3 regions of the Planococcus sp. NCCP-2050 genome follow, and region 2 is predicted to be linked to each of the others. Evidence: riboswitches for the same ligand, from Rfam matches in the RefSeq annotation. Region 2 holds a riboswitch; each other region holds the start of a gene.
The links. A riboswitch is a leader RNA that binds a small molecule or an ion and turns the genes downstream of it on or off. The one in region 2 is predicted to bind thiamine pyrophosphate.
Positions count from the first base shown of each region.

Region 1: linked by a shared signal. The riboswitch ahead of thiT (energy-coupled thiamine transporter ThiT) and the one ahead of tenI (thiazole tautomerase TenI) in region 2 are both predicted to bind thiamine pyrophosphate.
Region 3: linked by a shared signal. The riboswitch ahead of tenA (thiaminase II) and the one ahead of tenI (thiazole tautomerase TenI) in region 2 are both predicted to bind thiamine pyrophosphate.

Region 1 is NZ_BRCX01000007.1:35,325-45,302, reverse strand. It holds gene NFU07_RS16365 (aminopeptidase) at 1-974, shown strand, start outside; gene NFU07_RS16360 (SGNH/GDSL hydrolase family protein) at 987-1,901, shown strand; gene NFU07_RS17720 (hypothetical protein) at 1,948-2,079, opposite strand; gene NFU07_RS16355 (M20 family metallopeptidase) at 2,147-3,220, opposite strand; TPP riboswitch at 3,368-3,467, shown strand; gene thiT (energy-coupled thiamine transporter ThiT) at 3,561-4,139, shown strand; gene map (type I methionyl aminopeptidase) at 4,647-5,396, shown strand; gene NFU07_RS16340 (tryptophan-rich sensory protein) at 5,419-6,138, opposite strand; gene NFU07_RS16335 (M3 family oligoendopeptidase) at 6,354-8,153, shown strand; gene NFU07_RS16330 (GNAT family N-acetyltransferase) at 8,155-8,703, shown strand; gene NFU07_RS16325 (DinB family protein) at 8,790-9,278, shown strand; gene NFU07_RS16320 (beta-class carbonic anhydrase) at 9,286-9,852, opposite strand.
Region 2 is NZ_BRCX01000001.1:221,445-231,422, forward strand. It holds partial or broken gene NFU07_RS01095 (IS3 family transposase) at 1-643, shown strand, start outside; partial or broken gene NFU07_RS01100 (peptide-methionine (S)-S-oxide reductase) at 779-1,249, opposite strand; gene NFU07_RS01105 (LLM class flavin-dependent oxidoreductase) at 1,284-2,591, opposite strand; gene NFU07_RS01110 (3-oxoacyl-ACP reductase) at 2,671-3,423, opposite strand; gene NFU07_RS01115 (thiazole biosynthesis adenylyltransferase ThiF) at 3,519-4,538, opposite strand; gene NFU07_RS01120 (thiazole synthase) at 4,535-5,302, opposite strand; gene thiS (sulfur carrier protein ThiS) at 5,305-5,508, opposite strand; gene thiO (glycine oxidase ThiO) at 5,514-6,650, opposite strand; gene tenI (thiazole tautomerase TenI) at 6,681-7,286, opposite strand; TPP riboswitch at 7,391-7,491, opposite strand; gene NFU07_RS01140 (sigma-70 family RNA polymerase sigma factor) at 7,761-8,324, shown strand; gene NFU07_RS01145 (DUF4179 domain-containing protein) at 8,321-9,346, shown strand; gene NFU07_RS01150 (Msr family ABC-F type ribosomal protection protein) at 9,526-9,978, opposite strand, start outside.
Region 3 is NZ_BRCX01000001.1:1,478,227-1,488,204, forward strand. It holds gene NFU07_RS07260 (nuclease-related domain-containing protein) at 1-833, shown strand, start outside; gene NFU07_RS07265 (YkuS family protein) at 983-1,795, opposite strand; gene thiW (energy coupling factor transporter S component ThiW) at 1,898-2,386, opposite strand; gene thiE (thiamine phosphate synthase) at 2,383-3,039, opposite strand; gene thiD (bifunctional hydroxymethylpyrimidine kinase/phosphomethylpyrimidine kinase) at 3,023-3,859, opposite strand; gene thiM (hydroxyethylthiazole kinase) at 3,856-4,641, opposite strand; gene tenA (thiaminase II) at 4,643-5,326, opposite strand; TPP riboswitch at 5,414-5,517, opposite strand; gene NFU07_RS07295 (ABC transporter ATP-binding protein) at 5,538-6,680, opposite strand; gene NFU07_RS07300 (ABC transporter substrate-binding protein) at 6,922-8,244, shown strand; gene NFU07_RS07305 (carbohydrate ABC transporter permease) at 8,261-9,172, shown strand; gene NFU07_RS07310 (carbohydrate ABC transporter permease) at 9,173-9,978, shown strand, end outside.

The sequences.
Region 1 (9,978 bases), on a different contig from region 2:
AGCGGGATGAAATCATTAAGACCGGCGGTTCATTCTTATGGATTGATGCAGAGGATCCGGATTTATTGACCGGGATCCCGACAAAACGTTTGTCGGACTCACAGAAATCAGCAGGAAAAGCGCTTGAGAATTACCGTCAGGCTGTCGGATCGGATAAAATTGCATGGTCAATCATTGCCATTCCTTCAAAGAAATGGGCTGAAAAAGTATTCCCGAATCTTGAAGGCGATCAGCAAATTGAAGCTCTTTGGGATGCCATCTTTAAAACAGTGCGCATTGGCGAAGGCGATGCGGTCCAAAAATGGACAGCCCATGTAGAACATTTAGAAACCCGTGCTGCACAATTGAATGAAAAACGCTTTGCTAAATTGCATTACACAGCACCAGGCACGGATTTTACGATTTCACTTCCGGAAAAGCATTTATGGCTGACAGGTGCAGCGAAAACGCCGCAAGGCAATTCGTTCATCGCCAATATGCCGACTGAAGAAGTCTATACAGTCCCGACTAAATACGGGGTGGAAGGTTTTGTCCGCAATACAAAACCGCTTGTATACCAAGGGAATATCATTGATGATTTCACGCTGACTTTTGAAAAAGGGAAAATTGTAAAAGCGGTGGCTGGTGTCGGCCAAGAACTTTTAGACGAGATGATCCAGTCGGATGAGGGGGCAGCTTATTTAGGGGAAGTGGCATTAGTGCCGCATGAGTCGCCAATTTCAGACGCCAATATTCTTTTCTATAATACCTTATTCGATGAAAATGCTTCGAACCACTTGGCAATCGGCGATTCGTATCCGACTTGCTACGAAGGAGCGCGCGACCTCGAACGTACGCAATTGGAATCGATCGGGTTAAACACATCGATTGTCCACGAAGATTTCATGATCGGCAGCGGCGAAATGTCGATTGACGGAATTCATGAAGATGGTTCAAGCGAACCGGTTTTCCGGAATGGAAACTGGGCATTTTAAGAGGTGAGCAAATTGAAGAAAACAGGAATCGCGTTGATGCTGCTTTTAATGTTTTTCGGTTCTTCGGTGCAAGCACAAGCAGCTATTAAAATACCAGCGGTCTATGTGGCGTTGGGAGATTCTTTGGCTGCCGGGCAAACACCCAATTCCCAAATTGATGCGGGCTACGCCGACATGATTGCGGGGGAGCTTGCACGCCATCAGCCGGTCGCTTTATTCACAAAAGACCTGGCATTTCCGGGATTTACGACAGAAGATGTATTGGAGAGAATCAAGTCTCCGGAAGCAAAAGAAGTATTGGCTTCAGCCAATATCATCACGCTATCTGCCGGAGCCAATGACTTATTGCGCTTAGTGCAGGTGGATCCAGCAGAGGGGTCGCTGACTTTCCAGCAAATCCAGGCTGATTTTGCGTTGAACCAAGCGCGGCAGAACATGGAAGCTATTTTAGCTGAATTGAAAACAAGAGCTCCGAAAGCGGATGTCTACGTCATGGGCTATTATTTTGCTTATCCGCATGTCCGGGATTCGCAAAAGGAAGGTACAGGCAAGCAACTGGACCGCTTGAATGCGATTTTAAAACAATCCGCTGCGAAAGCAGGTGCACAGTTTATTTCCGTTGACGCCGCTTTTGGTGCATCGCCAACCGATAAAGTGCCGAACCCTGCAGATGTCCATCCGAATTTCATAGGCTATCAAGCGATGGCCAATGCTTTTTTAGACCGTTACCAAAAAGGGTGGAAAGTTGAAAAAAACGAATTGCCTGCACCGAATCCGTTAAGCTTTGAACAAATTCTCCAAGCGCAGGAACAAGGTGCCGCACAAGAAGAGCAGGAGCCAGCGCTTGAAAATACTTCCGCTATGCGTCCATCTGAAGACATGGACGTGGATTATTTAGCTTTGCGTGAAGCTCTTCCTTATATCTGAACCAAAAACAAAGCCGCAGCGATTTTAATCGCTGCGGCTTTGTTTTTTATCGTTTGGAGTTTGGTGTCTTATAAGGTGTCGTATTTCCAGCTTTTCTGCTGTTCATTACTTTTTTAATAATTGGATAGGCAATAGGTGCAATTTTAATTGCCGTCTTCACGATACGTCCGATTCCCATATTCATCGCTCCCATCATAGATTCGCTAGTAAATGATTTCCCTTATTTCGTGAAACGCAAACCTCTTTCATTTTGTTAAGGCATGGGCTAAGAGAATATCTTTGTATTCATGGACGCTGGAAATTAAAACATATTCGGCATTGCCGTGCCAATCATCGCCGCTCGGACCAAATTCAATCGCGCCTTCACCGCCGGTAACCGCCGCATAGTAGCGGGTATCCGCAGCCCCGTGCTGGCCGAACAGGATCGCTTCCTGATCTGTCACCGTTTTAATCGCCTGCTGTAAAGTTTGGATATAAGGATTTGCTTGAGTGGTCGTTAAAGCTGGTGTAGAGCCGCTTGCTTTATACTCCATATCCACGTTTAACGTATCAGCGAGATCAGCCATCTGCCGGATGATTTCTTCTTTGTCTTGGCCCGGCATAAAGCGGATATCATAAGACATCTGGCAAATTTCCGGAACCACATTATAGCGGTCGCCAGCGTTGATGATCGGCAAGTTGACGGAAGGCTGCTCGTAGTATTCAGTAGATTCTTTTCGGAAAGGCAATTCGCCCATAGCCATATGGTATTTCATCGCAGACTCGATGGCGTTGACACCTTCCCATGGACGGCTGCCGTGCGCCGGCTTTCCTTTAAAGGTCAAATCCATTCGTAAGATGCCTTTAGATTGAAGCCCAACTTTTAAGCCGGTCGGTTCACCGCAAATGACGAAATCGCCATGGTAGCCTTGATCAACCAACCATTTCGATGTGTTGCGGCCGCCAATTTCTTCGTCAGTGACAATATGTAGTTGAACCGTTTTCTCCAAGGATGCAGCATCAAGTTCGACAAATGCCTGCATCATCGCCGCTACGCCTGCTTTCATATCAGCGGCTCCGCGGCCGTATAAACGTCCAAGTTCTTCAAACGGCGTAAATTGTTCATTGTGGCCAGGCACGACATCCACATGGCCATTCCATATCAAAGTCTCATCGCCAGAGCCCTTGATTGCGGTAAGCATCATGAAGCCGTTGTTTTCGTGGACTGTGACGGTTTCCCCTTTTTCTTTCAACCAATTGGCACAAAATACTAATGCTTCATTGGCACCTTCTTGGTCATCGCTTTTGATTTTAATCAAATCCTTTAGTAAATCGATCATGTCCTGAGCAGCAAAATGAATTCTTGCTGCTTTCACCACCCTTCAAAATGATTCGTCATTAAAAGTGTACCCTATGAACTGCGCTTAAAACGAATTGCTTTCACAATCGACCTTGTGTACAATGAAAGTTGAAAGAATAGTTATTGTATACACCACAAGGGGAGCTTTTGCTGAGAGTGAACACTTTTGTTCTTACCCTTCGAACCTGTAAGTTAACACTTGCGCAGGGATGTGGATAGAAACCTGCCCTTTATGCGGCGTCAGGATCTGTCCTGGCGCCGCTTTTTATGGTTTTTTTCTGCGGCCCTTCTGGTGATGTGCACAACACAAGGAGGAAGTCATGAGAAATTTACGTGTTTTGTTAATGGTGGAGATTGCGATATTCGGAGCACTCGGGTATGTGCTGGATTTTGTGGCATTTAAAATGCCGCAAGGCGGATCAGTCAGCTTGGTCATGATTCCCATTGTATTGATGGCGTTTAGAAGAGGTACGGCAGCCGGAATATTAACAGGGCTGTTAGTCGGGTTGCTGCAAATAGTAACCGGCGTCATTTCCGTTACGCCATTATCATTTGGTTTTGTCGTGATGCAGGTGATTTTAGATTACCTGGTCGCTTATGGAGTAGTCGGCTTTGCAGGGCTCCTGCGCGGTAATTATTTGAAAGCCCTTCAGCAAGGGAAATCAGGCGGCATGATTGCCGCTGTAGTAATCGGTGTATTGATCGCTTCTCTCCTGCGCTATTTGATGCATGTAATCACGGGTGTATTATTCTTCGGGATGTTTGCCGAAGGGAATGTGCTTATTTATTCGGCTGTCTACAACGCAACGTATATGATTCCCGTGTTCTTATTGGCCGCTGCAGTTTGTTCAGCTCTTTTCACCGCTGCACCGAAATTGGTGGATGCGGAAGTTCAATGAAAAAGTTAAAATGAAAAAAGGGGCAGCCGCTGGAGATGAAATTTCTCCAGCGGCTGTTTTAGTGGTCGGAGGCCCGCAGGATGCGGGTCATGTAAGCGTTGCGACACGATGTCGCGCTTTTAGCTCACCCTTTTCAAACGGGCGCTTCCGCTTTTCATTGTCTAGTCTCCAGCGGCCAGCTTCTTGGGATCTTAATGTGCACGGCTATGAAAATCAGGATTTCGGCCGCCCTGCACAGTAAGCCTGTCGAAGCTTAAATGGCCGTTTCCGCTTTTCTTATTGTCTAGTCTCCAGCGCCCAGTGCCTCGAGGTCGCTTCAACTTTTCCAGTCATGGCCAAGAACGCCATGACCGGAAAAGCTTCCAGCGCTTGTCGGAGGCCCGCAGGATGCGGGTCATGTAAGCGTTGCGACACGATGTCGCGCTTTTAGCTTACCTTCTTCAAACGGGCGCTTCCGCTTTTCGTATGCTATAATTTTTAGTAGACAATTTGAAAGAAGGGTATCAAATGATTGCAACGAATGAAAAAGATATCGAAATGCTGAAGAAAGCGGGGCGCATGGTAGCTGAGATTCGCGAAGCGATGAAAGCAGCGACGAAACCAGGTGTTACCACAAAAGAATTAGATGAATTGGGCGGCAAAATGTTCAAGGAGCTTGGCGGCGTGTCCGGCCCGAAAGCGGAATATGATTTCCCAGGCTTTACATGTATCAGCGTGAATGAAGAAGTGGCCCATGGCATGCCAGGCAAACGCGTCATCAATGATGGAGACATCGTGAACATTGATGTTTCCGGTTCTTATGAAGGCTATTTTGCAGATACGGGCATTTCTTTTGTAGTTGGCGAAGGCCATCCGGAAAAAGAGAAATTATGCCAAGTGGCTGAATCTGCATTTGACCGAGCAATGAGCAAAGTCAAAGCAGGTGCTAAGCTGAACCAAATCGGGAAAGCGGTAGAGCGTGAAGCGAAGCAGCAAGGCCTTTTCGTCATCAAGAATTTGACGGGGCACGGCATTGGAAAATCATTGCATGAAGCACCGCAGCACGTGCTGAATTATTATGATGCATGGGAAACGACGATCTTAAAAGAAGGCATGGTTTTGGCTGTAGAGCCTTTCATTTCCCAAAAAGCAGAGCATATTGTGGAATCTGGCGATGGCTGGACATTCATTACACCTGACCAATCATTGGTCGCACAGATTGAGCATACGGTCCTTGTCACAAAAGGGGAACCGATCTTGCTGACAAAATTAAATTAAACACAAAAAAAGATCCTGTCTATCAGGATCTTTTTTTGATGAGCAGAATGCCTGTTAAGATAACTCCGCTTAAAAATAAAGAAGCGGTTGTGACCAGCAGTTCGTTGGTGCCATGTTTCACGGCAATGCCGATAAATGCCCAAACGAAAACGAGTGCGTATGGAATGTCAAAATGATGGAAGCGAATATGAAGTGCTAACGCAGTTGCTACCGTAAGCATGATGACCGTCCATAACTGATCGCTCAGCCCCCAGCCGCTCCAGTTGTAAAAAGTTAAAACGAAGCTGGTGTTGGCAATCGCGGCGACGCTGAGCCACCCCATATTAATAGAGATCGGAAGGCGTTCCGTCAGTTTACGCTCGGAATTGCTGTATTGCAAATACAAGGCGATCAAGGATACCAAGTAGGCAAAGATCGCTAAAACAGACCAAGCAAAAAACTCATAATGCCATAAGTACAGCCAGGCAATATTAAATACAGCGCTTAAGGTGAAGAATAAAGTGATTTTGAGTGACGGGATTTCTCCTTTTTTATAACGGAGCCAAAACCCGACGATCCAGATAGCCAATAATATGTAAATAACGGACCAAATTGAAAATACATAGCCAGCTGGAGTAAAGAGAACCGGAAGGCGATTGGAAATCTCACCAGTGGTTTGTCCATTAAGCGGCAAAATATTCGCTAGTGAATTTATTACGATGATGCCGATATATGCGATTGTCATCAGCAGTATCCTAGCCATAAGAGATCCCTCCTCATATTTTAGTATACCTGTCAGGAAGCGGTTCAACAAACATCACTTCCAAGAATATTCATAAAAAGGAAGGTTTGTGAATATCGTGTGAGAGTTTCTTCAAAAAGCATTCCTTGCGAAAGTTCGAGTTGTTCCGACATTTTGCAGGAAATGGTATACTTATAAGTGTTTTTAGAAAATTAAGTTTACCAGGGGGTAAAACAATGACGGTTAAATTTCCGGAAGTATGGGATTTGGATGTGTTGTTCCAAGGGGGCAGCGATTCAAAAGAATTGCGGTTACATATGGACGAGGCAACGCCAAAGTTAAATGAATTTGAAAAAACAGCTCAGCGTTTTAAAGCGCCGACATCAACCAGTGATGCTGAAATGGTGGCAAACCTTTTAGAAGAAGTAAATGCGTTGATGCAGCATCTCAGCCAATCGGGTTCATTCATCGGCTGTTTGATGGCACAAAATACAGAAGATAAGAAAGCAGCAATTCTGCAGAGCGAATCGTCTTCGCTGCATGCGCGTTTTGATGCTTCTCTCCAGAAAATCCAACAGGATTTGACGAAAACGGAGGATGCGGTATGGGAGGAATTGCTTGCACACGATTTATTGAAAGAATTCAGTTTCTTCTTAAACGAATGGCGGGAAGAAGCGAAAATGCAGCTTTCCGAAAAAGAGGAGAATTTGATCACAGCCCTCAGTATGGATGGCTATCACGGCTGGAGCCAGCTCTACGATATGTTAGTGGGCGAAATTAAAATCAAAATGACCGTTGATGGTGAAGAAAAGACGATGTCTGTCGGACAAGCCAATAACTTGAGCTCCCATAAAGATGCTGAAATTCGGAAAGAATCTTATGAGAAGTTAGAAGAAGCTTGGACAGATAAAGAGGACTTTTTTGCCAAGACTTTAAATTCGATTGCGGGATTCCGTTTGGAAGTGTATAAAAAACGTGGTTGGAACAATGTCTTGCAAGAGCCTTTGCATATGAACCGCATGAAGCAGGAAACATTGGATGCGATGTGGGGTGCAATCAGCAAGAACAAACAGCCATTTGTAGCATACTTGAATCGAAAAGCAGAAATTCTCGGGAAAGATGGCTTGGATTGGTATGATGTGGATGCGCCTGTAACGGAAAGCACGCAGCAATTTACCTATCAAGAAGGCGCCGATTTCATCTTGGAGCATTTCGGCAAATTCGGGCCGGAGCTGCAAAAATTTGCACTTCAAGCATTTGAAAAGGGCTGGATCGAGGCGGAAGACCGTCCGAACAAGCGACCGGGCGGTTTCTGCACCGAATTGCCGATGGCGGAAGAATCCCGGATCTTCATGACGTATAGCGGATCCATGTCGAACGTGGCGACTTTAGCACATGAACTAGGCCATGCTTTTCATTCTTACGCGATGCACCCAGTCCACGGACTTAACCGATCCTATGCGATGAACGTAGCAGAAACAGCTTCGACTTTCGCTGAAATGATTGTTGCTGATGCAGCTGTGAAAAATGCCCAATCGACAGAAGAGAAAATTGCTTTATTAGAAGATAAAGTACAGCGCAGTGTCGCGTTCTTTATGAATATCCATTCACGCTTCTTATTTGAAACCCGTTTCTATGAAGAGCGCAAAAATGGTGTCGTGTCAGCAGCCCGTCTAAACGAGCTGATGAAACAAGCACAAAATGAAGGCTTTGCAGGCGGCTTGAAATCAACGCACCCGCATTTCTGGGCTTCGAAGCTGCATTTCTATATTACGGACGTGCCGTTTTACAATTTCCCGTATACTTTCGGCTATTTGTTCTCGCTGAGCATTTACGCAAAAGCATTGGAAGAAGGCGCCGATTTCGAAGGCAAGTATATGGCTTTATTGAGAGATACCGCTATTATGACAGCCGAAGATTTGGCGCTTAAGCATCTAGGGGAAGATATCACAAAAGAAGCCTTCTGGGAAAAAGGCATCGCCCTGTGTGTCAAAGATGCAGAAGAGTTTAATGCGCTAACATCTTCTCTCGAATAATATGAATCTATTATTCAACGGCAAGACTTGCTACCTTCGGACGCTTACTGTTGATGATGCGGAGGAGATGGTTCAATTATTGGTGAGAAACCGTGATTACTGGGCCATCTATGAACCGCGCCATCAAGACAGTTATTTTACGGCAGTGGTGCAGCGTGAAAAAATACGGGAATCGATTTACCAGGCACGTGAAAATCGGGAATACAGTTTTGGAATCTTTGAACACGGGACGAATAAAATGATCGGCCATATCTCCATGTACAGCATCAAACGCTTGCCGTTCCTCAGTGCGTTGGTCGGCTATTCAATCGATGAAGCTTTTATCGGCAAAGGCATTGCGACAGAAGCGGTGCGGCTGGTCAACACGTTCGGCTTCGAGCAATTGCGGCTGCACCGGATTGAGGCATACGTGTCCCCGAGGAATATGGGATCAATCCGAGTGCTGCAAAAGACCGGCTTCCTGAATGAAGGATTGTTGCGCGAATTCTTATACATCAATGGTGTCTGGGAAGACCATTATCAATTTGCTTTGCTTGAAAGTGAATTTTGAAAGGGCAAGGCCGCCTATAAAAGATGGTGGAAAGATGTTGTCCGATGGTTTTCAGAATAACAGCATCAGCGAAAGGAAGAGGAGAGATGGATAGAAAAGATTTGTTTTCTTATCATCAATGGGCGACTTTGGAATGTCTTCGGCATGTCCAGTCAATAGGGGGGGACCTCTATACCAAAATTGGCGATAACTCTTTTGAGTCGATCGAAAAAACAGTAGAGCATGTGATTGGTGTGGAAAAACTATGGCTGCTGCGGATGAATGGCGTGGAAAGTCCAGCATTTGAACGTTACGAAGTCTCAACGACGGAAAAAGCGATTGAGGCGTTTATGCTCTTGCATGCTGAAATGGAATTGTATTTCGCATCTCTTGGAGAAGAACAATGGCAGGAAATGCTTTTCTTTAAAAACCTGCGCGGCGATGAGTTTTACAATACGAGAGATGAAATGCTCTTTACGGTCATCAACCATGCTTCTTATCATCGCGGGCAAATCACTTCTTTTCTTCGTCAGTTCGGCAAAGCTGGCATTCCATTGGATTATCTTTATTATAAAAAGCAAAACAAAAACCGCTGAGATTTTCTCAGCGGTTTTCATTTCCATCAACCACAACATCGAGTTTGCCGGTTGTAGGATCTATCACAAGGCCATGGACAGGAACCTTGCTGTCTAGCAGCGGATGGTTTCTCACCATCTGAACACTATGTGTGACGCTTTCTGATACGTCTTCAAAGCCGCGCAGCCATCCTTCCAAGTCGACTCCGGAATATTGCATCATTTCAATGGTTTTCCGTTCAATTCCTCTTGCTTCCATTTTGGATAGAATGGATTGAGGATCGATTGCTGACATTCCGCAATCATGATGGCCGATAATATAAATTTCGTCTGCTTTCAGTTCATAAACAGCTACGATCAAACTGCGCATAATGCCGCCAAACGGATGATTGATAACCGCGCCGGCACTTTTCACGATTTTAACGTCTCCATTTTTTAAATTCATCGCTTTCGGCAGCATTTCAATAAGGCGGGTATCCATGCAAGTCAAAATGACCACTTTCTTGTCTGGAAACTTCGTCGTTATGTATTGCTCGTATTTCTTCTCTTTCACAAACTCATCGTTATAAGCTAAGATATCTTCCAACATCGACATAGTGAATCCTCCTTAAAGTTACTTCTTTTATTTTAAAACAAATTTTCCGAGAACACGACTGTAAACCTCCAATATTCAAAAAAACAGTTTGGAAGCGACGGCTTCCAAACTGTTTAGTAAAAAAAA
Region 2 (9,978 bases):
TATGAACCACAAGAAGATCCTGCGTCTCATGCGCAAATTCAATCTCTTTGCCAAAATCCGGCGAGCGAATCCCTATAAGCAAATCGCCAAAGCCACACAAGAACACACCGTATGTCCGAACTTGTTAAACCGCGAGTTTGAACAAGATGAACCCGGCAAGGTATTCGTCACTGATATCACGTATCTGCCCAACCGTTCGGGGTAAATGGCGTATCTGTCCGCCGTAAAAGATGTCGCCACCCGTGAAATCGTCGCCTATGAAGTCACGACGACGCTCACGATGGAAATTGTTTACCGTACGTTGAAGAAATTGAAGGAAGCGTTGGATGGCAATGTTCACCCGGAAGCGATGATTCATTCCGATCAAGGCTTTCACTACACCCATCCCGAATACCAACAACGTGTGAAGGAACTGAAGTTGACCCAATCCATGTCCCGCCGGGGCAATTGCCTCGACAACGCCCCCATCGAATCATTTTTTGGTCACTTTAAAGATGATGTCGATTTTAAACAAGCAACCAGCCTGGATGAACTGAAAGGGCTGGTGGATGAGTACATGGAGTATTACAACGGAACGCGCAAGCAATGGAATCTAAAAAAGATGACTCCGGCACAATACCGAAGTCATCTAATCGCAGCCTAGCTGCAGGGTACCTTTTTTATAAACTGTCCATTAAATGGGGCGCAGTTCAAATAAGCCTCTTCTCTCCCTTTTTGTTTAAATAGCTTTTAGTCATTAAATAATTGCTTTAAATAGGAATTTCATTCTAAACGTTCCTTACTTATATTTAGTTAAGACTTCTAATGGAATATGACAATATTCGCCTGGATATCTGGCTAATCTGTCTTGGTGTTCCTCCGCACTTCTCACATAATTTACAAGTGGCAGGATCTCTATCACTATGCGGCTATAATCGTTTCTCTCACTGAAAAACACCTTTGCCTCTTCTAAATGTCGTGGCGTTTCGCTGTAAATACCTGTTCTGTATTTCTTACCAATATCTGGCCCTTGCTTATTCAAGCTTTAGGGATCAATGATTTCAAGCAAATGACCTATCAATCCCCTGAGTGTTATCATACTCGGGTCAAATTCAGTTTTTACACATTCTGAATAGCCATCATAAGCTCCTTCGAGTATGTGGCTTGTTCCATTGGCTCTTCCTGCTTCTGTGAATTTGACGCCAGGTATAGTTTTTATAAAAGCCTCAACTCCCCATAAACATCCACCTGCTAAATAGATTACTTCCATAATTGGCCTCCCATTTGTTTTTAAGCTCTGTTAACTATGATAATCCTAAATGGTCGCGTAAGGTATGCCCTTTATATTGCTTTCTGAAAATCCCTCTTTTTTGCATTTCAGGGACAATGAGTTCAACAAAATCTTTTAAACTGCCTGGTAATGTAGGAGGCATCAGATTGAACCCATCAGCCACACCTGCCTCGAACCAAACCTCCATCTGATCAACAATTTCTTCAGGAGTGCCAATCAGTGTAAAATGTCCACCGCCTGCATTAAGGTATCCTAATAGTTCTTTTACGGTAGGCCGGGTATCCTTAATGATTTCAAGTATCGTTTCGTATCGGCCAACCGGACCCTTAAATTCTGCTATAGAAGGCAATGCGGGCACTTTTAGATCAATTTCCCAATGTGAACAATCTTGCTGAAGAAAGAAACTTAGCTGTTTCAAAGCTGTTTCTACAGGTAATTTTTCATCTAACGCAGCTTTTTTGGCCAGTGCTTCCTCGTGAGTACGCCCTACATAAGTGACTAAGCCGGGGAATACCTTAATGTGCCGATCACAGGCTCCGTTTTGCTTAATTTGTTCATATAGCTTTTTACGGTACTTTTTTGCTTGGTTTAAGTTCCATGACACGGAATAGACGGCATCTGCATATTTCGCAGCCAATGCAATGCCTTGTTTAGATGCTCCTGCTTGCATGGCAACTGGCCTGCCTTGAGGGCTTTTCGGTGTCGTGGAAGGACCTTTCACTTTAAAATAGGTGCCCTTGAAATTAATAGGATTTATATTTACAGGATTGATCAATTGTTTATCTGCCCGATTGTATAAAACCTCGTGACTGTCCCATGATAAAAATAGCTTATGCATGACAGCGGCGAATTCGTCAGCCTTTTCATACCGTTCATCATGGGGAGGCAATTCGCTCATACTGTGGTTTAACGCTTCCTCATCCCTCATCGAGGTAACGAGATTCCATCCAACCCGTCCCTTCGTAATATGGTCCAGGCTCAACAATTGCCTTGAAGCAGTGAAAGGATTTGAAAAGGTGCTTGAGATCGTTGAAACCAATCCCACATAATGTGTCACTTGAGAAATAGCAGTTAGATTGACCACTGGATCCAGCCAAAAGGCTGGCATTTCATTTGGATCGTTGGCCAGGAACGAATGGTTGTCAGCAAAGAACACGGCATCAAAGCAGCCTTTTTCGGCTAATTGCGCTAGAGATTGGTAATATGAAATGTCCCCAATGCGTTCAACACTCGAATCTGGCATCAACCAAGCAGCCTGATGGTGTCCACAGCCATATAATAAAACACCTAAATGAAGTTGTTTCCTTTGCGTCTTTTTCAACTAGTCACTTCCCTTCCTTTATCATAATTGACTGCGTAAAAAGTCTTTTTCACAAAACTATCTAGTGCAAATGAAGTTATCAGTTCATCGTCAAACCGCCGTCTACTGTGAGGTTTTGACCTGTAATTCCGTCAGCATTTTCCGAAGATAAATAAGCCACCATATTGGCTACATCTTCAGGCGTCGTCACTTTCTTCAATGGCGTTGATTGAGCAATCAAATCGAATACTTCCGGGGTTGTGACAGAACTGGCATCAGTCGTTTTCAATAAGCCCCCTGAAACGACATTCGCTTTTATGCCGTATTGTCCCAGTTCCGAAGCGATATTGCGTGTAAAACCGATCAATCCAGCTTTAGCTGTTGTATATTCATGGTAAGGTACGACCGGATTTTGATATAAATTGGTGCCAATACTGATAATACTTCCATTTCGCCGCTCCATAAATTGCGGCATAACGCTTTGTACTACATTAAATGCGGCCTTTAAAGTGCCATCTAGCTGTTTTTGATAATCCTCCCACTGAAGGTCAGTAAAGGATTTTTGTTTGTTCGGATCAAATTTAAAATCTACCAATGCATTGTTCACGACAACATCTATTTGACCAAAATACTCTGTTGCTTTTTTTACCATCGTCTCGACTTCCTGACGATTTGTAACATCAGCACAAATCGCAATCGCATTATCCTTCCCTAGCTCAAAAACAAGCTCCTCAGCGGCATCTTTGCTCTTGTAATAATTGATGACCACTTTAAACCCTTGCTTTACCAATGTTTTTACTATAGAGGCTCCCAGCCCTCTGCTGCTACCTGTGACCAATACGATTCTGTTCATTGCAACCACTCCTCATTTTTAATTTTCCTAAACTGGAATAATAAACTGATAGATAAAAAATATACGACCTCAAACAACAGTACGATAAAAGCACCTTAACCTAAATACCGGTGGTATAAAGTTTTAGCTTCAGAAATGCTTTTCGTTCCATGAATCAAAACACGGCCATCCCTAAAAATAACAAGACGATGTGCTGCGGTTGAGAAAGAAAGTAGAAATGGATTACGTGCAACCTTTCCTGACTGTCTGGACAAGGTTTTATCCAAGCTTTCCAAGTCTCTTTCTATCGGTTGAGAGGGACGGATCTGAACCGTATCCCTACCGCATAAAACGGCAGTTTTTGTTTGGTTTGAGAAAGAAAGGTACGGATAAGAACGCTCCGCTCCACAAGAAGGGCAATCCTCTTTTTTCATCTTATCGACGTTGATCGATGATTGTTGATTTTCCCATAAATCGAAGGAGACCAGCTTATTCCTTAAATGAAGTCTATCTTCGACTAGAATTTTTAATGCCTCTGAAATTTGGAAAGACAGGACCATTTGGACAGCAGGGCTGATGATTCCGACCGTATCACAGGTAATGCCTTCCATTGGCATCTTCTCTAACAAGCAATTCAGACACGGAGTTTCACCAGGAAGAATTGTATAACTGATTCCATAACTTCCAACACACGCACTGTAAATCCAAGGGATCCGATATTTTTGGGAAATATCATTGATAATCATCCGAATATCGAAATTATCGCTGGCATCAAGAATCAGATCAACGCCTTCCACCAATTGCTCCATTTCTTCGACAGAGACATCCATGACATGACAGCAAATTTCCACTTCAGAATTAATAGTCGATAGCCGTTTTTTAGCCGCCACTGCTTTTGGAATCCGCTGTTCCGCCTCCTCTTCTGTATAAAGCTGCTGGCGCTGAAGATTGCTCCACTCCACATAGTCCCGATCTGCGATAGTAATTTTGCCTACCCCTGCCCTCACTAACATTTCGGCACTTCCAGTTCCCAATGCCCCAGCACCGATTATCAAGACATGCTTGTTCCCCAATTTCTCTTGTCCTTCTATCCCGATTGGCGCAAAAAGCTCCTGTCTTGAGTATCGTCCACTCAACCGATACTCATCCCTTCAAGCGGGCTGCTGGCAGTGGCATACAGTTTTTTGGGAATTCGCCCTGCTTCAAACCCAAGTCTTCCTGCTTCGATGGCTAGCCTCATAGCTCTGGCCATTTTCACCGGATCTTTCGCTCCAGCTACAGCTGTATTCAGCAAGACTCCAGCAGCTCCCATTTCCATTGCCATAACAGCATCAGAAGGTGTTCCGATTCCAGCATCGACAATAATAGGAACACTTGTCTGTTCAATGATGAAAGAAAGATTCAATGGGTTAATGATTCCTTGGCCAGAGCCTATGGGAGAGGCTCCGGGCATAATGGCGTGGCAACCTAATTCTTCGAGGCGTCTTGCCAGCAGAACATCGTCTGAAGTATACGGCAAGACGGTAAAGCCTTCTTTTAATAGCTCTTCTGATGCTTTCAATGTTTCAATTGGATCAGGCAGCAAGGTTTTGGGGCAACCGATCACTTCCACTTTAATCATGTCACAAAGCCCCGATGACTTAGCGAGTCTTGCAATCCGTACCGCTTCTTCGGCAGTCTTGGCACCGGCTGTATTCGGGAGTAGGGTGTACTTTGAAACATCCAGATTCTCAAGGAAATTCGGCTGGCTTGCTTCAAATATATCCATCCGTCGGACTGAGAACGTTAGAATCTCCGTACCTGACACATCTACCGCTTCTTTTTGGATATCAAAATCTGGATATTTACCCGTACCCAATAACAATCTTGAAGAGAATTCATGATTTCCTATTTTCAACATGTTCATCCGCCTCCTACAAAATGCACTAACTCAATTTTATCTTTATCGGAAATTGAGGTTTCTGCATGTTCTGCTTTTTCTAGTATTTCAGCATTTTTTTCGACAATGACCACTTTTTGGTGCAATTCAAAATGCTGCAGCAGTCCGGCTATCGTTTTCACTGTGTTGGGTACTTCTATTTGATCTCCATTTACCGTCAATATCAATTTCTTCACCCCATTATTGGATTGTTTTTTCTGGTTGACCGATCAATACGAAAAGAGGAGATATCAATTGAAGGAGATTTTCCTTCAATCAAATCAGCCATCACCTCCCCAGTAATCGGTGACAATAAGATGCCATTTCTAAAATGGCCAGTTGCTATAAACAGCCCTCTGTAATCGGGATGTTCACCTAAATAAGGCAAGCCATCAGCCGTTTGCGGACGAATTCCAGTCCATGCTCTTTCCCACTCGCCCAGTAATATGGAAGGCACCAATCTTTTTGCATTTTCCATTAACGAAAAAATTCCCTCTAAAGTGACTTGCTGATTAAATGTATTCGGTATGACGGTTGCTCCTATAATGATTCTTCCGTCTTTTTTCGGAACAAGATAGCAGCCTGGTGTGAAAATTGTGCTTGATAATAAGGGAAACTCTGTCCGTACAGAAAAACACTCGCCTTTCACAGGATACATTTTGAGCTGTAAGCTTATCTTCATTAACAGCTTCTCGCTCCAAGCCCCTCCTGTTACTACAACGTTGCTGCTCATATAATCGCCTTCATTGGTAGTAACGCCTGTGACTTTTCCATTTGAGAAATGAAAGGAATGAACTTCTACATATTCTTTAATCACGCAGCCAAGTGCTGAGGCAGATTTTAAAAATCCTAAAGCCAGCTGTGGAGCTGCTACTTGTCCATCTTTTTCAAGATACATGGCGCCAATTACCTCATTGGACAATGCCGGCTCTCTTCTTCTCGCTTCTTTACCTGTAAGCAATTCGGCTAGTTCCCCGTTCTGTTTATGGATTTCACTGATTCGATGGTGTTCCTGCTGCTCCCGATCAGTTAAGGCAAGCCTTAGCATTCCCTTATTCACAAGTTCAATATCAACTCCGCTGGTCATTTTCAGTTCATCTGCTAAGTCGCTAAATAGCGCCCTGCTGGTCCTGGCTAATTGAAAAAGCGGACCTTCTCCATCCAACTCGGCTTGGGCGCCCAGCATCCCAGCTGCCGCTCCAGATGCTTTACTTGCAAGCCGGTCTTTTTCCAGCAACAAAACCTTCATTCCTCTTTTCGCCAAATTAAAGGCTATTGACCCGCCGTTGACTCCGCCGCCGACTATTATGGCATCATACGTTTTATTCATTGAATCCCTCCTTACCATTGCAAGAAAATATTATTTAGATAAATAGGAACGATATTGCTGTACCGCCTGCAAAGGGTCTTCTGCTTCCAATATCCCTGACATTACAGCTACTCCTTGTGCTCCCGCTTCGATAACATCCCTACTATTTGTCGGTTTTATCCCCCCAATCGCGATAACTGGGATAGAAATTGATTCAGAAATGAACCTCAACTGTTCTAACCCTTTCGGAATGAGTCCTGGTTTTGATTGAGTTGAATATACATGACCGAATATTACATAATCAGCACCTTGCTGCTCGGCAATTTGAGCTTCTTCAAGGGAATGGACGGAACAGCCAACTGTCAAATCCTCAAATTTTCGTTTTACAATTTCAACAGGCAGCGAATGATAGGCTAAGTGAACTCCTTTCACATTTGAAACACAGGCAACATCCGCCCGGTCATTAATTATTATTTTTGAAAGAGGAACTTTTTTGCTTTTTAAAAACTCCACTATTTCATATACTTCTTTTGCTGTTTTCGTTTTTTCACGAAGATGGATGAAATCGATGTCAAAATGAATCCTGCCGATGATATCTGCTAATTGTTCCGGCTCTTGACTTCCTGTAGAGATAATATGCAACTTTTTAGTTTTCATGTATTTTTTCCTTCACTCCCTCCCTAGTGCATAAAAAATACCTGCCAAATAAAAAAACCACTCCAGCGATGGAGTGGTTTTGATCATATTTTAGGAATAGATAAAATACATAGCAACCACTTCCCTACGCTAGTTTCAACTAGATCAGGTTCAAAGGGTCCGGATTGCTCCATCTCAGTCTTAAAAGACTCCCCTAGTGTTTTTATATTCAGTTTTCGGAATATCTAAAGTAAGCGTATCACCTCTCGCGTGATTTATCCAGTTCATTCTAAATATTGTTAATTAATTATTACCTTTCGTAAAAGTACATTTATACGAAAAAAAGGAAGGAAAGAAACAAAAGCTCCTCTTCATTCCTTCCGATAAGCCCTCATATGTAAACTGATCGCTAAATATAAAAAGTTGAGAGTTATTGCTCTAATGATTCGATATAGTTAGTGAGAAAGCTTTTTCAATAAAAGAAGGAGAATTTACATGAGAAGTAATGCGACAAATTTTATTAAGCGGTTAAAAAGACAAAAAGAAGACGCACTCGAATATATGATTGATCACTACTCATCCCTTATTTATGCAATTAGCTACAAAATTTTGTCCGGTATCAGTAAAGATGCCGTTGATGAATGCGTAAATGATGTTTTTCTAACGGTTTGGCAACATGCCCAGGAGTTTAAAGGGGAACCAGAAGATTTTAAAAAGTGGATTGGGACCGTAACAAAATACAAAGCCATTGATCGCTTCCGCCAGCTCGAAAAACAACGAGCGCGAGAAACAAGTGATGAATTGCTTCATCAACACGCTACTAGTGAAGACATCCAGATGCATCTCTTAAAAAAAGAAGAAAAGAATACGCTTTTACTTGCGATGAGTACATTGCCAGACCTTGACCGTGATATTTTCATCATGAAATATTTTCAGTCCTTGTCCAATCCAGAAATAGCTGCTGCGCTCAATCTCACGATCCCGGCCATAGAAAATCGATTGTATCGCGGAAAGAAAAAATTATCGACTAATTTGCGTTTAAAGGAGCGATTAACATGAAGGAACAATACAAAGATTGGTTAGACTTAGACATCGATCAAATTGAACTGAAGCCTTTATCCGATATCAAGAAGAAGAATATCAAAACTTATGTGTTAGCAAACAACAAATACGAGAAGAAGAAATTCAATATGCGCCACCTTACTACAGCTGCACTACTAGGACTGAGCGTTGTCACTGCAAGTTATTTTGCACTGCCAACGGTGGCAGGACAAATTCCCTTCATGCAAAATGTCTTAACGTATTTTGAGGACGAAGAACTTCCCAATACGTATGCGGATTTAGCAACGGTCGTAAACCAAGTCCAGACGAGTAATGGAATCGATGTAATGATTGAAAATGCTGTCTACGACGGCACAAATGTCATGATCACGTATGCGGTTCAAACAGACCTGGCACTCGGAGATAACCCAAGAGCTGAAGGATGGTTAGACATAAAAGAATCGTCTGGAATGGGTGGCACAGGCTCAATTGATAAAATTAATGATACAACTTATGTAGGCCTGGAGAAAGTAACCCCTTATTTTAAAAAAGAGAATCCGGAAGAAATACATGTTAAATGGATACCCCAAGCCTTTACCAATAATCAAACGAGTGAACAAATTGAAGGAGACTGGCAATTTGAATTTAAGTTGACTCAGCTAGCAACAAACCTTCTGCCGTTAGGTAAAACGATACAAGCAGAAGGAATTAAATTAACGATGGTGTCAATTGAACGTTCTAAAATGGCTGCCGTTCTACAATACGAATTTGACGTAGAAGAGTCCATTTTACAGGAATGGCCAGGTGTTTCCATCGAAATGAGCGAAGTTAAAGATAATCTGGGCAACGTCTATGAGGTAAACGGAAATGGCGGAGTCAGTTATGATAACGGTGCTTCAAATGAAACGAAAGCGACCATCTATTCACTGGATGAACGCGCCACTTCTTTGACAATTACACCTGAAATTTATTACTCCAAAGAAATGGGAGAAGGGCTTGAGACAGTCCCTATGGACCCGATTACAATTGACTTAGATTAGCTACATCTCACAAACAATTAACGCTATTATAAATAAAACCTCGAGCAAGGACACTTTCTAAAAAGTGAAGCTGTTTGGGGTTCTCTTTAATAATTACACAAAAACCTATATTTATCTTTCAAGTAATTAAAGAAACAAAAAATAGTCATCGACTAATATCGATGACTATTTCAAGTTCCTTATATCAATTGCAACTTCTTATTACTTAGGATGTACTGAATATCTGCTGTATTTCGGATAAAGAACTCATCATGGGAAACAAATACGATGGTGCCTTGATAGGCCTTTACGAACTGCTCTAGTGCTTCAATCGCTTTAATATCTAAAAAGTTAGTTGGTTCGTCCAATAACAGGATATTATAAGAACCTAGAAAGAGTAAACAAAGCTGCAGCCGGATGGCTTCTCCCCCGCTTAAATCTTTCACCTGTTTTAGCAAGTCTGTATCCACAAACTGCATCGAGTGAAGGACACTCCTTAAAAAGCTATCCTCATGTTCCGAACGATTTTTGATGTAATGGAAGACAGTCTCATCACCGCTGAACTGATAACTCATTTGCTGAAAATACCCAATCTTTGCTTTAGGAGAAATGGTCAATTGCTCATCTTTTCTCGCAATTCGTTGAAGCAATGT
Region 3 (9,978 bases), 1.3 Mb from region 2:
GAATTAACGGGGAAAAACGATTTGATGCGTATTTTTCGATGAGCAAAATCGATTTTCCGCATCTTATTTTACATGATGTTCCACTGAAATCGGTCCTCCCTTTCCAGTTGGATTCGTTGTTGATCACACCTTGGTGTGTCTATGTGTTCGAAGTGAAGAATATGTCCGGCCGCCTGTTCTTTAAACAATCGCCTCCACAGCTCATCCAAACGAAAGAAGACGGCTCAGTCATCGGGCGCAAAAGCCCCATTGAACAAATGGCGACAAACGAATGGCTGCTCGAAGAATGGCTTTCTTCTCGGGCGTATTTTTTACCGATCCGTTCCGTGCTCGTATTTTCTTATACGAAACAGATGCCGGAAAACTTGCCGAGAGAGCAAATCGCGCTGTTTTCGAATCAGCTGCCGATGTTTTTACGAAAACTGCAGTCTGAAAAAGAAATCCTGAGTTTGAGCGAAATGGAGAAGCTCGCAACTGAATTGGCAGCGGCACATTCCCCTTATGCACACGAGCCGATCTGCGCGAATTCCGCTTTTCCTGTCGAAGCGATGCAGCACGGCGTCTGGTGTGAGCCTTGCAGCCGCATTGGCATGAAACGCAAGTACGGGACATGGGTTTGTCCGAGTTGCGGCGTTTCAAACAAAAATGCCCACATTCGCACACTCAAAGACTGGATAATGCTGACCGACGAACCGCTGACGAATAAAAGATGCCGGGAGATTTTGCAAATAGAGGATCGGCATGTAGTCAAAAGACTTATGGCAGGAATGGAAATTAAAAAACAGGGATCATTTAAAGGAACAAATTATGTCTTTGAGGCAATTCGCTCGTAAAAGGTGTGAAGTCGCTCGTATAATTTAAAAGTCGCTCATTAATATGGAAAAGTCCCTCGTATTCGACTCAAACTCGCTCATAAACCAAAGTCTGTAACATCAAAAATGGCTCAGAACCCGTTAAAAACGGATCCTGAGCCATCGTTTTATTATTTATTGTCTTTATTCTTCGGTGTAATGGTTGCGCCGCCTGAATCATTTTGCGTGATATCGGCATCGCCCAATTCCACTACCTGCGTTTTGCCTTTATCTTGATCGGCTTCTTTTTCAGCTTTCTTCACTTCTTTTTCAACTTGCTTCTCTGCTTTTTCGTGCTCTTTTTTCGCTTTTTCTTCTGCTTTTGCTTCTTTGATGACAACTTTTTCCTGCTTCTTCAATTCTTTTTCTTCTTTTTTCTCCGTACGCTTCGCTTTCAGCTCATCGACTTTGCCTTTTGTTGCTTCTGTTGCGCCGGAAGCTTTTTCTTTAACTTGTCCGACTTTGTCTTTGACTTGCCCAACTGTGTCGCTCAATTTTTCTTTCGTTTTGCCCGCGGTATCGGAAAGTTTTTGCGAAGAGCCGGAAGTTTTATCTTTTACTACTGCTTGCATTTCCTTACCGCTTTTCGGTGTCAATAGAAGGCCGGCTGCTGCACCAATAATGGCGCCTGTAGCCGCTCCTTTAATAAATGCAGAGCTGCCAACGCCGCCTTTGCCTCCAGTTTGCGACAAGGGTTGATCAATTTTCCCAGTCCGCACTAAGCGTTCTTCCACTTCATCAACGATTTCCTGCAAAGTGCGTCCTCTTGCATCAACAAGAGGGACATTCATGTGAAAATCAGCTAAATCCTCTTGATCTCGGACGACTACGCAATCGTAGTCCATTGAATCTGTCTTGTCGGTCAACATTTCCGCTTTATAGCCTTTTTGTTCTAATGCATTTTTTACGGATACAAACGGTTCTTCTACTGCAATTTTCACCATCTTTTGTCCACTCCCTTTTCAAATTTGTCTCAATTTTGCTTATAGTGTTTTATTTCCCCTCTTTAGCGGTCGGATAAACGCAGTAGCAAGAATGAAACATTTTTAATATAAGGGTAATTTCGCTTGGCTCATAACTAGACGGCGAACAATCACTGCCCCAAGAATAGCTCCGGATAAGCTGGAGACGAGAAATGGCGGCATGAAGAACAGCGCTGCCGCTTCTGTGCCCATCAATAATTTGGCGTAAGGAACTGCAATGAGTGCGGCGAGAATGCCGGTGCCGACCACTTCCCCGAGTGCCGCTATCCAAACTTTGCCGAATTTCATATAAAGCAACCCGGCAAGCAATGCACCGATCATGCCACCCGGAAAAGCAAGCAACGAGCCGGTGCCTGTCATAACCCGGACGACTGCTGTCAGGAAAGCCACTAATACTGCAGCGGCAGGTCCGAAAATAACCGCTGTGATCACGTTCACCGCATGTTGGATCGGATAGGCGCGTGCAATGCCGGCTGGGAAAGAAACAAATGCAGAACCTGCCACGCTTATTGCCGAAAGCATGGCAAGGATGACCAATTTTCTCGTTTTCATTTATGGGCACCTTCCATCGCTGAATCTCTTAAGGCTGATACTTCTGCTGCAATATCAGCGGCATGTGAAATAGCGGTGATGACCGCAACTCCCAAAGCCCCTGCTTTCCAAACAGCGGCAGCATTTTCAGAACTGATTCCGCCAATCCCGACAATCGGCAGGTTTGGATAAGCTTCCTTAACCGTTTGGATGCCTGCCACTCCAGCTGGTGGTTTCGCATCAGCCTTTGTTGAAGTCGCAAATACAGGTCCCATGCCAACATAATCCGCTCCGCTTTCTACTGCCTGTTTTGCCTCCGCCAAGGAATGCACCGAAACGCCGAGCAGTTTGTCAGCACCCAAAATTTTGCGAACCGCTGCAGCTGGTGCGTCGTCCTGGCCGATATGGACGCCGTCTGCGCCAATTGCCCAGGCTAGCTCTATATCGTCATTGACCAGGAGAGGGGTTTGGTAGCGCTGGCACAACTCTTTACAGTCGAGCGCAAATTTCAGCAACTCCGCGCCCTTCAACGCATTGGGCCCTTTCTCCCGCAACTGAAAATAATCGATGCCGGCTTTTAAAGCCTCTTCCAAAACTGCTAATGGATCTTTTCCTCCCGCATTCTCCGTTCCAAGAATAAAATAAACGACCGGTCTTTCACTGAATTTCGACATAATTCATTTCCCTTCTTTCGTTCATATATTTCCGGTAGGCGGCGTGATTGGTCGGCCCGTGGCCAGCTCCGATATTCAATTCACTGCTCAAAGCTGCATGGATAAATTGTTTAGCCGTGTAAACCGCGTCTTTAAGCGATTTTCCTTTTGCCAGTTCCGCAGTCAGCGCTGCTGAAAAGGTACAGCCGGTTCCATGTGTTTGCACTGTCGCAATTCGAGGCGACCGGAACAGCATCTCTTCACCGTCCTGACCAAGAAAGAAATCTTCTGCGACATTTTCGTCCTTGCCATGGCCTCCTTTGATGATGACCGACTCAGGGCCATACGACAGGATCTTTTGCGCCGCCAGTTTCCGGGACGCGGAGTCAATGATTTCGATACCGCTCAAGACTTCCGCTTCCGGTACATTCGGTGTCACCACGGCAGCTAAGGGCAGCAATTCCTTTTTAAGTGCAGCCCCTGCTTCTGCGCGCAATAAATTCGCTCCGCCTTTTGCAATCATGACCGGGTCGACAACCAGCTGCCGCCAATTGAAATGCCGAATCCACTTGGCCGTTTCTTCAATGATTTCTTCATTAAATAACATTCCGGTTTTCAATGACGCTAGCTGAAAATCCTTTCCGACAGCCTGCAATTGAGTCTGAACGGCTTCTCTTGCCATTGGGTAAATAGCGGCAACGCCTAGCGTATTCTGAGCGGTCACGGCCGTCAGAACAGAAGTCGAATAAACTCCGAGTTCCTGGAATGTTTTAATGTCCGCTTGAATTCCTGCTCCTCCTCCAGAATCCGATCCGGCAATGGTTAATACTTGTGGAATCATTTTTGCTGCAGCTCCTTTCCGGTTGGCAGTTCGGTATCGCCTTTTCCAGTTCGAGACAATTGGTTCAGGAATTCGATTTGAAAACTGCCAGGTTCAGGAGCTGAATGGCTTGCCCGCTCCCCCGCTTCCCCGTAAAAACGCAAGGCTTCTGCGGCAGCACTTAAAACCTTTTCCGGATAGACGGCTAGATAGGCGGCAACCACTGCGCTTAACAGGCAGCCAGATCCCGTAATCGCCGACATGAGCGGGTGCCCAAAAGGAATTTCCACGATTTCTTTTCCGTCCGTAACAATATCAGTTGAACCTGTTACAGCTACAACCAGCCCGAGCCTACCGGCAGCTTCGACTGCCAGCTGCTTCACATCCGCTTCACCGCTGCCGGCATCGACCCCTTTCCCTTGCCATTCGGTTCCGCAAATCGCGGCAAGCTCGCCTGCATTGCAGCGCAGCACGGCAATATTCACTTCCGTTAAAATTCTTTTAGCCGCAGCCGCTCTGAAAGCTGTCGCTCCTACACCTACAGGATCCAATACGACAGGGCGGCCCAATTGATTCGCTGTCTTTCCGGCAATGATCATGCTTTCCAAAGTTTGAGCGTTCAAAGTTCCAATATTGAGTGACACGGCTCCAGCAATTGCCGCAAGTTCAGCGGCCTCTTCCGGCGCTTCACCCATGATCGGAGAAGCTCCAATTGCAAGCAATCCATTGGCCTGGAAATTTGAAACGACGTGATTCGTAATGCAGTGGACAATCGGATTTTCAGCGCGCAATTTCTCACTCACTTTAAACACCCGCCTTCGTGTATGGCTTTACCGTCCATGTCTGCATCGTCCAAGCTTGTTCCCAAAAATTCCATTCGTAATAGCTGCTTCTGCGGAAACGGTCCTTCAGTTCTTTGCGTCGTGTTTCGGTTAGTCCTTCTGCGAGAAAGTCCATCCGCTCGATCTGTTCGTTTACAAGTGCCGCAAATTCCTCTCCGCCATAAGTTTCGATCCAGCGGCTGTAGATTGGATGATCCGGCTTCGCTTCTTTAAGCCGGTCGCCGATTTCCTGATAAAGCCAGTAACAAGGAAGAATTGAAGCGAGGACGTCCGCCAAATCCCCTTCAGCCGAGCGGTACATATGCGATACATACGCGTAAGCATTCGGCGATGGTTCAAACTCAGCCCAATCCTCTTCGGTCACTCCAAGAAGTTTCATGAATGATTCGTGCAAAGCCATTTCAGCTGCACAAGTATGCTCGGCATGAAATGCGAAGCGCTTGGTCGTTTCTAAATCTTTGGCTTTTACCGCACCGATTGCCTGTACTTTTGCAAAATGTGTTAAGTAATAGGCATCCTGCATAACGTAATAGCGAAAAATGTCTAAAGGCAGTGTCGCGTCTGCGATTCCTTTGACAAACGGATGTTCAAAACTTGCTTCCCATAATCCATTGCACTCCAACCGGACTTCTTCACAAAATTTCATTTCGCCATCTCCTTTTTTGCAAATAAAAACGCCACTCTCCAGTTAAGGAAAGCGGCGTGTGCGTATGCATTGAAAGATAGAGAAATAGCATGCTTCTCGCCACTTCCCTACGCTGGTATGATCCAGATCAGGTTCAAAGGGTCCGGGCTTATGCCCGTCTCAGCCGATATCCGGCTCCCCTAGTGGGTGTTTTATTTGGTTGTCGAAATCACTATAGCACAGATTCAACTTCTGCAAAAGATTTATCTGAGTTTTCAGCTTTGATGCGCATCCCATTCTCGGTATCAAAAAAGTGGGCATGCGACATATCAAAAGCCAGGCGAGCTGTATGGCCCGGCTCGATCGCGGTATCTGCCTCAACGCGCGCAATAAATTCCTGTTCAGCATAAGTGGCATAGAGAATGGTTTCTGCACCGGTCAATTCGGAAACGGTGATCGTCGCATCAAACTCACTGACCGGGAGCCCGGATAAATCTTCGCTGTTGACGTGGATATGTTCCGGCCGAATTCCAAGTGTCAGATGCTTGCCTTCATACCCGCGGCTATTCAGAACATCCAAGGTTTCCCGCGGGATGCTAATTGTCCGATCTCCCAACACAAATGCCCCTTTTTCCAATCGTCCATCAAAAAAGTTCATTGCCGGCGACCCGATGAAGCCCCCAACAAAACGGTTGGCTGGAAAATCGTAGACTTCTTTCGGGCTGCCGACTTGCTGGATATGGCCGTCCTTCATAATGACAATGCGCGTTGCCATCGTCATCGCTTCGGTCTGGTCATGCGTGACATAAATGGTCGTAGTTTTCAGCCGATGATGCAGCTTAGCAATTTCCGCCCGCATTTGGACGCGCAGTTTTGCATCCAAGTTTGAAAGAGGCTCATCCATGAGGAATACCTTGGCATCCCTGACAATTGCGCGCCCGAGCGCCACCCGCTGCCGCTGCCCGCCTGACAAAGCTTTCGGTTTTCTATCCAAGTATTCCCGCAAGCCAAGAATGTCCGCCGCATCTTCTACGCGCTTTCGGATATCCGCTTTCTTAAACTTACGCAATTTTAGTCCAAAAGCCATGTTTTCGAAGACCGTCATATGGGGATATAAAGCGTAGTTCTGAAAAACCATGGCAATATCCCGCTCTTTCGGCTGGACCTCATTCATCCGTTTTCCATCGATGAAGAATTCGCCTTCCGTTATCTCCTCGAGGCCAGCAATCATACGCAAAGTCGTCGATTTCCCACAGCCCGAAGGACCAACGAAGACGATGAACTCCTCATTCTGGATTTCAAGATTAAAGTCTGTTACCGCTGTTGCGCCGTTGTCATAGGTTTTCCCCAGATTTTTAATTGAAATCTCTGCCATTTTCAATTTCCCCATTTCTTTTTCTTAATTATATACAGTTTTCTGTTTATTACAAATACAACATAGAAAAGCAGAAGAACTTGTTATATACTTACCCACAAGAAGGAGCTTCTATGCTTCTTCAATTTGAAAGGAGGATCGAGTATAAATAATTCTTTCGAGTACCCCTAATTACTTCGTCAATCAAAGTAATTTCACGGTAAATAAAGCAGTATTTATAAACTTAAAGGAGTGAAACCGGATGAAAAACATGAAGATATTCATCATCGCGCTTGTTGGCCTTACTTTAATGTTAAGTGGTTGCGCCGGCTTCAAGACCAGCAATAATGATGAAGAAGCGGTTAATGAAGACGGTAAAGTGGTTGTAGATTTTTGGACATTCTGGGGTTCTGAAATCCGCCGTCCGATTGTCGATAAAATCGTTGAAGATTTTAACGCATCCCAGGATGAGATCGAAGTCAAGCACACGTATAGCCCTTGGGGAGATATCTGGACGAAGGAATTAGCGGCGATTGCTGCCGGCAATCCTCCTGATGTTGTCATTAACGATATTAATGCCACAGCAATCCGCGGACAGGAACAACAAGCAATGAACTTATCGGAATTCTACGATGACAGTTTCTCAGAGAAATTCTACCCAGAACTTTGGAATGCTACACTTCACGAAGGCGATTCATACGGAATCCCTTTTAATACTGATACACGCGTCCTTTTCTATAATAAAGATGCCTTCGAAGAAGTGGGGCTGGATCCAGAAGATCCGCCGGAAACATGGGCTGAACTGGAAGAATATGCAGCGAAATTGGATATCAAAAACGGCAATAGCTACGACCGTCTCGGCTTTTACCCATTATGGGGAGTTGGCTACGATGTCTGGCTTTTGAACGCCAATGGCGAAAACTATTTCGGGCCGGATCATAATACCGAAACCGTCAATATCAATACGGAAAAGAATGTCGAAGTCCTGAACTGGCTAAAATCGTGGAAAGAGCGCATCGGTGAAGATGTTGTCAACTCCTTCCAAGCCCAAATCGATAGCCAGCAAGGAAACCCATTCTTCAGCGGCGACTTGGCAATGATTGTTCAACAGCCGACTTTTTATACGCAAATCCGCGATTATGCGAAAGATTTGAATTTCGGTGTTGTCCAGATGCCTGAATACGAGGAAGGAAACGGCCATACGAGCTGGGGCGGCGGATTTGTAGCTGAAATTCCCGAAGGCTCAAGCGATCCGGAAGCTGCATGGAAATTCATCGAATACTTGACTGGCGCCGAAGCGCAAGAATACTGGGCGGTTAAGAACTTCGATAACGTAGCGAACATCGAAGCAGCTGAGGCTGCTGCAGAATCCGATGAGCTGACAGAACAAGGCCAGATGGTTTATCAAATGGCCGTCGACAGCATGGAAGATACTTTGCTGACGCCGGCACCAGTAACAGCTCCTAGCTATTTCAACTACATTAATCCGCAGGTCGATGAGTTCTTCCTTGGATCAAAAACGGCTGAAGAGGCACTCGAAAAAGCCCAGACGGATGTAGAAAGCTTAATCGAAAAAAATCAATAAGTTAGGAGGAGGTCCTTTGGGAAAAAGAGGATTGTCCATGAGGCGCAAAGAAAGCATCTACGGTTACATTTTCATATTGCCGTTCATCATCGGTTTCATCGGTTTTACCGCTGGGCCATTGCTTTTTTCATTTGCGGGAAGTTTCACAGATTACAATATAACATCACAGATGGAATTCATCGGAGTTGAAAACTACCAAACGCTTATCGTGGAAGATGGTCTTTTTCGGACTTCTTTGTGGAATACGCTGTACTATGTCCTGCTTTCTGTCCCGTTGACGACATTAGGTGCCATCTTCCTTTCGGCCCTTTTAAATCAGGATGTACCGGGAATCCGTTTTTTCCGGACTTTATACTATTTGCCGGCAATTCTATCAGGCGTCGGAGTCTACCTTTTATGGATGCAATTGCTGGAACCCGGAACCGGGATGGTCAACCTGCTATTAGGCTGGGTCGGCATCGATGGGCCGAACTGGCTCTTTGACCCGGATTGGACTAAGCCATCTTTAATCCTGATGAAATTGTGGAGCGTCGGCGGTTCGATGCTCCTCTACCTTGCAAGCATGCAAGGCGTTTCCAAATCACTGTATGAAGCTGCTGAAATTGACGGCGCAAGCCGATGGCGGCAATTCGTCCATATCACCATCCCTATGATTACGCCCGTCATTTTCTTCGACGTGGTGACCAGTTTAATCGGGGGCTTCCAAATTTTCCAGGAAGCTTACATTATGTCCGGGAATGGTGAAGGCGGTCCCGCCAATTCCCTCTTGTTCTACAATTTGTATATGTGGAACCAGGCATTCGAGAATTTCGATATGGGCTACGCCATGGCAATGTCGTGGATTCTATTCGTCATCGTATTCATTTTGACCGTCATTAACCTGAAACTTGCTCCCCGTTGGGTGCATTATGAAGGGGAGGACAAGTAAATGGACAAGCCGGAAGAAAAAACAGCTTATCTCGATGAACCGGAAAAACTTCAGACGATTTCAAAAACCGGATTTTTTGAACATCGCGGAAACCGCAATAATATGTGGCGCCTTTTCAATTTCGTTTTATTGGCAGCGGGAAGCCTGCTAATCTTGTCGCCGCTTTGGTGGATGTTTGCGACGTCTCTGAAGACGATGGCAGAAGTCATGTCCTATCCCCCTTCTTTCTTCCCAAAATCGTGGGAATGGGGGAATTACATCCGTACCTGGCAAGTAGCGCCTTTTACTACCTACACAATCAATACCTTGACCATCACAACCTTGGTTGTGATCGGAAGTGTATTGGCGAATTCGTTTATTGCCTACGGATTTGCAAAAATTCCGTTCCGCGGTAAAAACGTCTGGTTCGCCATTGTGCTTTCGACCATGATGATTCCCGGATTTGTTACGCTGATTCCCCAATACGTGCTATTTTCTAAATTGGGATGGGTCAATACGTATTATCCGCTCATCGTTCCGCACTTTTTCGGAAGTGCCTTTTACATTTTCCTGCTTCGCCAGTTTTATATGACCATTCCGACAGAACTGATCGAAGCAGCAAAAATCGAAGGGGCCAGCCATTTCTACATTTGGTGGAAAATCGGACTTCCGTTGACGAAGCCAGCACTCGCGACCGTAGCAATTTTCTCATTTAACGGCGCTTGGAATGATTTTCTTGGCCCGCTTCTCTACTTGAATGATGAAAATCTCTATACCTTGCAGCTCGGGCTAGCCGTGTTTAAAGGGCAGCTGGATACGCAATGGAA